DNA from 3 places in the Mesobacillus subterraneus genome. Region 3 is predicted to be linked to each of the others. Evidence: predicted binding sites of a transcription regulator. Region 3 holds the regulator's gene; each other region holds the start of a gene.
The links. Region 3 encodes Rex, which represses fermentation and respiration genes when NADH is low (regulators of the CRP and FNR family bind a similar motif). Its sites were predicted from a motif close to TTGTGAAATATTTCACAA; they were not measured.
Positions count from the first base shown of each region.

Region 1: a site for Rex is predicted at 1,278-1,295, ahead of LC048_RS18310 (L-lactate dehydrogenase). Genes of this name have one in related genera too.
Region 2: a site for Rex is predicted at 1,495-1,512, ahead of LC048_RS14355 (hemerythrin domain-containing protein). Genes of this name have one in related genera too.

Region 1 covers NZ_CP129019.1:3,509,871-3,513,150, reverse strand. Annotated here, with positions in the region: gene LC048_RS18315 (PTS sugar transporter subunit IIC) at 1-226, opposite strand, end outside; gene LC048_RS18310 (L-lactate dehydrogenase) at 263-1,237, opposite strand; gene LC048_RS18305 (murein hydrolase activator EnvC family protein) at 1,599-2,408, shown strand; gene LC048_RS18300 (M23 family metallopeptidase) at 2,419-2,754, shown strand; gene LC048_RS18295 (MerR family transcriptional regulator) at 2,849-3,214, shown strand; gene LC048_RS18290 (acyl-CoA dehydrogenase family protein) at 3,211-3,280, shown strand, end outside.
Region 2 covers NZ_CP129019.1:2,748,301-2,751,580, reverse strand. Annotated here, with positions in the region: gene LC048_RS14370 (FAD-dependent oxidoreductase) at 1-473, shown strand, start outside; gene LC048_RS14365 (ferredoxin family protein) at 473-757, shown strand; gene LC048_RS14360 (hypothetical protein) at 1,020-1,355, opposite strand; gene LC048_RS14355 (hemerythrin domain-containing protein) at 1,584-2,099, shown strand; gene LC048_RS14350 (hypothetical protein) at 2,157-2,351, opposite strand; gene LC048_RS14345 (MFS transporter) at 2,517-3,280, opposite strand, start outside.
Region 3 covers NZ_CP129019.1:4,158,607-4,161,886, forward strand. Annotated here, with positions in the region: gene groES (co-chaperone GroES) at 170-454, opposite strand; gene LC048_RS21620 (CPBP family intramembrane glutamic endopeptidase) at 837-1,568, shown strand; gene LC048_RS21625 (YdiK family protein) at 1,572-1,772, shown strand; gene LC048_RS21630 (redox-sensing transcriptional repressor Rex) at 1,797-2,462, opposite strand; gene moaC (cyclic pyranopterin monophosphate synthase MoaC) at 2,490-2,984, opposite strand; gene LC048_RS21640 (ABC-F family ATP-binding cassette domain-containing protein) at 3,157-3,280, shown strand, end outside.

The DNA of each region.
Region 1 (3,280 bases), 650 kb from region 3:
TGGCAGAAAAAATGACGAGAGCATTGGCTCCAAGCATAAGAGCCACACCGGCCCCAACCGCTGGTGCCATTAAACTGATTGCAATGGTACCGATTTGCACGAGTGAATCGATTTCAAAGCTTGTCCCAATATTTTTTATTAATAGTCCTATTCCCAGAGTGACGAAAATCCCCTGTGCGATTCCTGTTGAAGCTTTAAATATTCTTGGCATGACATAGTCTTTCATAATGATGCGCCTTCTTTCTTAGTAGTATGTTTATGCTTAAATGGTTGCTAATAACTTTTCTTCATAGCCAATGCTAGACATGTAGTCACGAAGCACAGCAGTTGAATTCCTGAATTTGCGCTGTTCCTCTTCTGTTAATCTGAGTTCGACGACTTCTTTGATTCCTTCCCTCGTAATAATGGCAGGAACACCAATGCAAAGTTCCGTTTCACCGTACTCTCCATCTAATACACAAGAGAGGGCAATGATTCGGTGGTCATCATTGAAAATGGATTTCGTGATAAAGGCAATCGCATTCCCAATGCCATAATAAGTTGTCCCTTTTCTCTTCAGGATTTCAAAGCCTACTTTTTTAACATCTTCAACAATTTGATCTAAATCGATATCGCCAAGCTGTGTTTTTCGCTCGTCTAAAATTTCTAAAAGAGGCTTGCCACCGACGGAGATATGAGACCATGCAGCGAATTGCGAATCACCGTGCTCACCCATTGTGTAACCGTAAATACTGCGCGGGTCAACATCGAGAATTTCAGATAAATAGGTTTTCAGTCTTGAAGAATCAAGGGAAGTACCCGTTCCAATTACACGGTTTCTTGGTAAGCCTGACAGCTTCCACACATGGTATGTGATGATATCAACTGGGTTTGAGGCGATCAGGAAGATGCCATTAAAACCGCTCGCCATGATCTGCGGAATCATATCCTCCATGATTTTAGCACCGATTCCCAGTGTATCGAGACGAGTCTGTCCTGGTTTCGGCGGTGGACCAGCCGTGATGACAACGATGTCAACATCACCCAAATCCTGATAAGTTCCAGCATGGACTTTCGTTCTTGTATTTGTAAAATCAATGCAATGAGATAGATCCAATGATTCACCGATTGCTCTTTCTTTATTTATATCAACCATGATTAATTCGTCACAGATTCCCTGGTTAAGGATGGAGTATGCTGCACTTGATCCAACCAATCCTGTTCCGATAATCGCCACTTTTCTAATATGCTGTTGCATGATGGTCAACTCCTTGGGGTTAGTAAGGTAATCTCATTATTTGTGAATAACTTCACATTGGTGTTGAAAAAAATAAGATCATCCTTTAATTATTTTTTTTCTAAGTTAGTTTTGTGATTTATTTCACATTCTTATTGTAAAACGAATATTATCACCGTACAACACTTGTAAACGTTATCAATATGTATAAAAAATGGCTAAAAAATGAATGAGTTGTGTACAAAAATTAAAAATTACGTTATATCAGAAAAATAATGACTCAGATCTAAAATATTCATAGAGAATACAAGAGTCGACAGGTTTAGTAGATAGAGGAAGGTATACTTGTTGATAGGAAGAGATTGAAAAGGGGCCCCTGAACGTGAAAAAAACTGGGAGTTTAATGCTTGCGATTGGGATTGTAATGATAGTGGGACAGCCTGCTGCAGCGAACGAACTATTAGAAATAAGGGACAAGCGATTGGATCTCAAGCAAGACGTTTTAGAAAAGGAAAGCCACATTGAAGCACTGGGTAAAGATGAACAAAGTTACCTTGCAGAGTTAAAGTCATTGGATGATGAAGTGGCTGAGGTTAACCAGAAAGTTCGTAATCTCAACAATGCCCTTAATGCCTCTGAAAAAACGATCGCTGAAATGAAAAAACAAATCAATAATCTAAGTGGCAGAATCTCACATCGTGAACAGCTTATCAAAGAACGCCTGCGAACCATGCAGTCCCAGAACGGATTGAGCATGTATGTGGATTTGATATTCGACTCCAAGAGCCTCTCACAACTTTTCGATACAGCGACTGTCATAAGCACAATCATTAAAGCTGACAAAGACTTGTTGGCGAAACATCATGCTGATCAGCAAGCATTGAAGAACCAAGAACAAGATTTGCAGAGGAAAAAAATTTCATTAGAAAATGACCACCAGGAAATGCAATCGTTAAAAGATGAGCTGCAAAAAAAAACCGATGAAAAGCAAGAATTGCTTGATTCAATTCAGAAAGAGAAACAGACTAACAAATCCGAGCTCATGGACATGTATGAAATCTATGTCAATCTCGCATCCCAGGAGATTGCGATTTTAAAAGAAAACCAGAGAGTAGAGTATCATTCCGACAAACCTGAGAATGTGTTTATCATGCCAGCCGAAGGCGAACTGACTTCAGGTTACGGGGCCTAGATGGGGCCGGCTGCATGCCGGGATAGATATCGCTGACGAATCCCCGGATGCCGTCGTTGTTGCTGCTGCTTCTGGAACCGTCATCCGCTCTTATTATTCTGCTACATATGGAAATTGCGTCTTGATCACACACAAAATCAACGACAAGACATTCACCACCCTTTATGCCCACTTGGAAAAAAGTACAGTCACAACCGGGCAGTCCATCAGTAAAGGCGAGGTACTCGGCTACATGGGCAACACAGGTGACAGCAGGGGCAAACATCTCCACTTTGAAATCCATGAAGGCAAGTGGAACTATGAAAAATCAAACAGCGTCAATCCGCTGCAATATGTGAAAAAATAAGCCAGGTTTCCTTTGGGAATCTGGCTTGCTCTTTACGTTAACGTCAATGGTATAATTAATTTACTGATTATTCTGTTTAAAAGAGGTTTTGTGAATGTATTCGATTTCTGATTTGGCCGAGGAGTTTGGAGTTACAACAAGGACGATTCGCTACTATGAAGAGCTTGGTTTATTAAAACCATCCCGTACAGAAGGCGGTCGACGCATTTATTCTGGCAGCGACTTAGCAAGGCTAAAACTCGTTCTTCGCGGAAAAAGGTTCGGTTTTTCGCTCGAGGAGATTAAGGAAATGGTTTTGCTATTCGATGAGGATCGCACTGGAGAAAAGCAGCTGAAGCGAACAATCAAGTATGGGGAAGAGAAGCTCGTTGAAGTGAATGAAAGAATAGCCGAACTAGTTGAAATCAAAGAAGAAATCGAAAGACTGATGACTGAATTTAAAGGGAGGCTAAATGAATGAATTTTTACCAGGAAGAACCGCAGTTTCGTGGATTGTTGAAGGGGTTATTGGATGAAGAATTTTTTG
Region 2 (3,280 bases), 1.4 Mb from region 3:
CCGAATACCTGGCCCACTTGATTCCTGAAGGAGGATTCAATTCTGTGCCGAGAGTTGCGGGAAATGGTGTGCTTGTAGTAGGAGATGCCGCACAGCTAGTCAATGCGATTCACCGTGAGGGCTCGAACATGGCGATGGCATCGGGACAAATGGCGGCGGAAGCGATCGTCGAGGCAAAGAAAGATGGAGACTTCAGTGAAAACAGCCTGAATCGCTATAAGGAGGCCTTATTCGGAAGCTTTATCATTAAGGACCTTGAAAAATATAAGGATGCAGCACACACCTTTGAGACGTACCCGCAATACTTCAAGGAATACCTGCCAATGATGAACAAAGCGATGAGCAAGTTCTTCACAGTCGATGGCACACCGAAGAAAGAAAAACAAAAAGAAATCATGCGCAGCGTGACAGCTGAAAAGGGAACCTTTAAGGTAATGCAAGACATCTATCGTGCCTGGAAGGCGGTGAAATAATGTCAACGACAAACATCGAGGAAAAACAATTTCTTTTAAGGTTTAAGTGTGACACCAAATCGCATCTGACCGTTTTGGACCATGACGTCTGCATGACTCAGTGCCCTGACAAACTATGTACGGTATTCTGCCCTGCTGAAGTATACAAATGGGAAGGCAAAAGAATGCAGGTAGGTTATGAAGGTTGTCACGAATGCGGCAGCTGCCGCATCGGCTGCCCATATCAGAATATCAAATGGGAATATCCAAAAGGCGGACACGGAATCGTATTCAGGCTTGCTTAATGGAAACAAGAAATCGGCGGACATATTGTTCGTCGGTTTTTTTGTTGCTTTGAATGTCTGGAAAAATGACGGGAAATTGAACCAGGCTTATGGAAAAGTCGTCATATGGCTCGACAAATGAACGGAATTGTTTGAATAGGATGAAGGGAAATACCTTTAAGAAATGGATACTAACAATTATGCTATATTCAACATATGTATGTTAATTCACAAATGGGAACAAAAAAAGGTGGAGCTATCAAGAGAGGGATAAATGAGGGAGTTAACTGATTTTTTCTTGTGGTCGCACTGCGTGAAGCTGGTCACTGAGGATCTCTTTTTCTATATTCCGCGCTGCCTCAACAGCTTCATCAAAACGGTCATACAATGTTGAAGCATATACTGGTTTTCCAGCATCATAGACTCCGGACGAATCTGAAGTATATATTGTAACGTTCCAATGGTAGTATTCCCGGCCATCTTCCTGGTGGTCTTGAAGACCAATCAGTAAATGAGTATGCAGCATGTCAGCCTGGAGATCAAGGAAGACTTTCTTGTCACTGACTCCTGCTGGCATAAGTGATTTTTTATAAAAATCGCGATACAAATTATTTTGCAATGTAAATTCACTCCTTTTACTTTAAGCTATAAATTCATTATATGTAATGATTTATAATATTTGAAGATTAATTGTTAAAATTTTTAGAAAGTTTAACAAAGTGTCAATCTTTCTTCACAATTTCTCAAATGAACAGAAATTGTGATGCCCGTCACAACCCCGGTTGCGATTGCTTCCTATAATTAAATTATCAAAGTAAATAGGAGACCGATCAGGATGACAGGGTGTATGAGTGGGATTAACCAGGATTCAAGTTTTAGATTAAGTGCGGGTCTTCAACAATTAAAAGATGAACATCCACCTCTACTGGAGATGCTTGCGAACCTTTTGGATATTTCAATGAAGATTGAGGTAGGGGAGCAGATGGAGGAGAATTTTTCGAAGCTTAGGGAATTGGTCATCGAGTTCCTTGTTGAGCTTGAACCGCATTCGGAGCGTGAAGAAGGTGTATTGTTTGAGATGATGGCTATTTATATTGGAAGGGAAATGGGACCAATTGCTGTAATGGAATATGAACATGACCAGGCAAAACGCTTCATTGGAACCTTCCTACACAATACGAAGGATCGAACAACAGGCTTTTCAAGAGAGAAAATGATTGAAAATGCACAAATGATAAAAAATGCGAACCACACTTTGGTGAGCCATTTCGCTAAAGAAGAGAGCATCCTTTTCCCAATGGCTGAGAATATGTTCAGCGAGGAAGAAAAGCAGGAGCTGGCAGAGCGTATCAAATTAATTTAATTTAATTGTAACTAAAAAGGGTGAAGCCATCACAGCATCACCCTTTTTGTATATAAATTAAGCTTCAGTAATCGTCACAAGCTTAATGTCTTTCGTATCGAATCTATAAAAAACATGATCCTCACCTGTGAATTCAATCTGGCCTTCTTGATCCTTGGCATCCTGGATGGCTTCTGAAATGTTTTCCACCTCGATTGGTCGTGAAACTTTAAAATCTTTTTCAAAAAAATAGTTAATCTTAAATTTAGACATGTTGATCTCCCCTTCTTTTTATCCTCATTTTCTTTGTTCCTTAACAGGAGCATGCCTAAACATAAATAATGCAAATGGAATAATTTTGTTAGGCTCTTTCTTGAGATTTGTAGCTTATCAACTAATTATTGGAACCTTGTGTAGAAGTGTTCTTGAAAGAGGCTTTTAATCATTATTCCATTCAGCAAGTTGTTCATCTTTTGGAAGGAACAAGGTCAATATTCCGAGCAAGGGAAGGAATCCGACACTGATGATCATCAATGGCATACCGATCAAGTCAGCAAGATACCCGAGTCCCACAGAACCAATGGCGCCCATTCCGAAAGCGAGACCTACCGTCAGCCCTGCCATCGTCCCGATTTTACCGGGAACCAGCTCCTGGGCATATACCACTGTAACAGAAAAGCTCGACATCAGGATGAATCCGCTGATCGTCAGCAAAGCGAATGCGACTGAATATGGCATAAATGGAATGATTGCCGAAAGAGGCGCAGTAGCAATCATCGAAAGAAAGATAATGTTCTTCTTGCCGAAGCGGTCTGCGAGCGGACCTCCGAAAAAAGTCCCGAACGCACCTGCAACAAGGAATGCAAACAGGAAAATCTGCGCCTCTTTAATCGAGAGTCCATATTTGTCAATTGCATAAAATGCATAGAAGTTCGTCATCCCTGAAATATACCAGGACCGCGCAAAAATCAAAAATAAGATCAGGACCAGCGCAATTTTGATATTTTTCGAAATTCCTTTATTCACTTGTTCGCTGGCCTGCTTTGCTTTGGCGGTTATTTTTTCATAATCGAGCTTGCGGCTGTACCAGGCTGCAATATATAAAAGCAGACCAACAGCGATTGCCGCTACAAGCGTAAACCAAACTGCTCCAAATTGACCGAGCGGGACGAGGATGAGCGCTGTAATCAGTGGCGCAAGTG
Region 3 (3,280 bases):
CACTACACTTTTGTTAGTGTCTAGCTCGAGCGCCTAGTCCCTCGAGTCGCTTGTCTAGCTGCGGCTCCTAACTCCTCGAGTTGCTTCGGTCCAGCCAATGAAGTCAAAGAACGACTTCACTGTCAGGACCTCCAGCGCTTGTCGGATTTGGGCAGTCGCCTGCGCTTTTCTATTCCACTACTGCTAGAATGTCGTTTTCACGTAGGATCAGGTACTCAGTTCCCTGGTACTTCACTTCTGTGCCTGCGTATTTTGAGAAGATAATGCGGTTACCGACTTCAACTTCAAGAGCAATGCGCTCACCGTTTTCAAGTACACGGCCAGTTCCAACAGCTACGACTTTACCTTCTTGAGGTTTTTCTTTCGCTGTGTCGGGTAAAACGATACCGCTTGCAGTTTTTTCTTCAGACTCAACAAGCTCGATAATAATGCGATCTCCTAGTGGCTTGATCAAGTGAAACAACCTCCTCAAATTATATGTAGAATTTTTTATTAGCACTCTCCTCGATAGAGTGCTAACACAATTTATATAATAATGAATCTCAATTTTTTTTGCAAGTGTGAAGCCTAACTTTTTTTATAAAATTCAGCAGTTAAATCTAACCTCTTTCCCTTCGACAGCAAGTCCTATATTTCGTGCTTTGGAAGTATGCCTGGCAAAAAAAGGACACCTTAAAGAGTATGCCAGTTCAAAGGAATTTTAACCAAAACATTCAAATGACACCCTGATATTTGAACTTTCCTGATGATTACTAGTAAAATGGATAGATAACATTCTTTATTAAAGATTTTATGGCATACACATAAACCGATCCGAATAGAAGGAGATTATCCTATTGAAAAAGGAATACTGGTACGTCATTATTGCCTATATTGCCATGCAGCTTTCTAGCTTGATTGGCATCCCGATTGTTGCCATTATCGGAGCTGCAATGGGAAAAAGCCTTGAGGAAATGGAGACACTCTCAATTCCATACTGGCTCGTAATCAGCTTTTCACTGACACTTGTGATCGTGCTTCTGCTTCTAAGGAAAGAACGCAAGACAGAGGCTGACCTACGTGATGCTTCATCTCCGGCAAGTTCTGCTGCCTGGGCTTTCGCAGGTGTATTCCTTGCTCTGTTCGCACAATCAATAGCTGCCAACATCGAAAATATGCTTGGCATCGAAATGGGCTCGGAGAATACACAGGAAATCATTAAACTGATTGAAATGTTCCCAGTCATCATTTTGGTCAGCTCAATTATCGGCCCAATATTAGAGGAAATCGTCTTTCGTAAAATCATATTTGGCAGTCTGCATAAGAAAATGAATTTCTTTTTCTCCGCGCTGATCAGCTCTGTCATTTTTGCGCTTGCGCATATGGAGCCGGAGCATGTGATCCTGTACTCAGCGATGGGCTTCACCTTTGCTTTCCTTTATGTCAAAACGAAACGGATCATCGTGCCGATAATCGCCCACGTTACTATGAATACAATGGTTGTCCTGCTTCAATCTGTATTTAGGGAAGACATTGAGAGAATGATAAAAGAAGCAGAGAAAATTCAAAGCTTTATTGGGGGATTTTAAGTTATGAAGCAATCGCCTTTATTCTCAGGCATTGTCTACATCTTGTTAGGCAGCTTGTTTACCTATTTTGCCATCCAGAATGTAACCGAGACAGGCTGGGGATTCTTTAGCTATTTACTTGTTGCCCTAGCCACGTTCGATTTTGGATCAGGCATTAGAATGATCATGTTCCATTTCAAACTGAAGAATGTACAGAAAAAATAGCTCCTTCAGCAAGGAGCTATTTTTTTATTCCACTGATTCAGTTGTTTCCGTATCTGTTGGATAATGTTTTAAGAAATAAATCAATGACTGCAATTCAACCGCCAAATCAATGTGATGGATTCTGATGGAAGGCGGCACATTCAGCCTTGCCGGCGTGAAGTTCAGAATTCCCTTGATATTCGCCTGCACCAATCGGTCTGTTATCGGCTGTGCTACCGCTGAAGGAACAGTCAAGATAGCCACCTGGATTCCTTCCTCGACGACAACCCTGTCAAGATCATCCATGTGATACACTGCCACGTCGCCGATCTTCGTGTTAACCTTACCAGGATCCACATCAAAAGCAATCTCAATTTTAGTATTATTGTTTTTTGAAAAATTATAATTCAAAAATGCTGTTCCCAGATTACCGACACCAATCAAGGCAACCTTCGTCAGTTCATCCTGATCCAATGTCTTACGGAAAAAGGAAAGCAGGTAATTCACATTGTAGCCGTATCCCTTTTTACCTAAAGCTCCAAAGTAGGAAAAATCTCTTCGGATTGTTGCTGAATCCACTTTTACCGCTTCACTTAGCTCCGCGGATGATACCCTTTGCTTTCCTGAAGAATGCAAGTTCAATAAGAACCGGTAATACAGTGGCAAACGTTTTGCGGTTGCCTGCGGAATCTTCATAGCATCATTCGTCATTCTCCATCCTCCACCCTGTCCGTATTTCTATCTCAACTTTTCTTCTCTCTTGAAATCACCGTTTTTACCGCCGGTTTTTTCGACCAGATACGTCTTGCCAATCACCATGCCTTTATCAACGGCCTTGCACATATCATAAACAGTCAGCGCACATGCTGAAGCTGCTGTTAACGCTTCCATTTCTACACCTGTATTCCCTTTTGTTTTTACAGCTGCGGCGATATTTAAGATATAGTCATTACCATTTTGCTCCCAATCGAATGAAAGGTCAATCCCTGTCAAAGGAATAGGGTGGCACATTGGGATGATTTCAGATGTCTTTTTTGCTGCCATGATGCCCGCTACCTGCGCGACAGCCAGTACATCCCCTTTTTTCATCTTATTTTCAGTGATTCTACTATATATATCTTCGTTCACGGTTATGCTTGAATGGGCGACTGCTGTGCGGACCGTCTCTGGTTTTTCACTGACATCGACCATTTTCGCTCTGCCCTCTTCATTAAAGTGAGTAAATTCTGCCATATGTAAGCTCCTTTCTATCAAATGATACACTATTTTGTCAAACTTGTGTGTGAACTTTGTTTCAGTATTCACAATACTCAGGGTTACACTATCCCCCTATCGCAGTTCACACATATTGCCGTGCCTATATTATTGAGTTACACTATCTCTAAGGCAATAGAGGTGAAAAATAATGATTTTATTACAGGTTAATCAGCTATCAAAATATTTTGCTGCTGATCTTATTTTATCGAATATAAAGTTTGAAATACAGACCAACGACCGTGTCGCGCTTGTTGGAAGGAATGGCGCAGGAA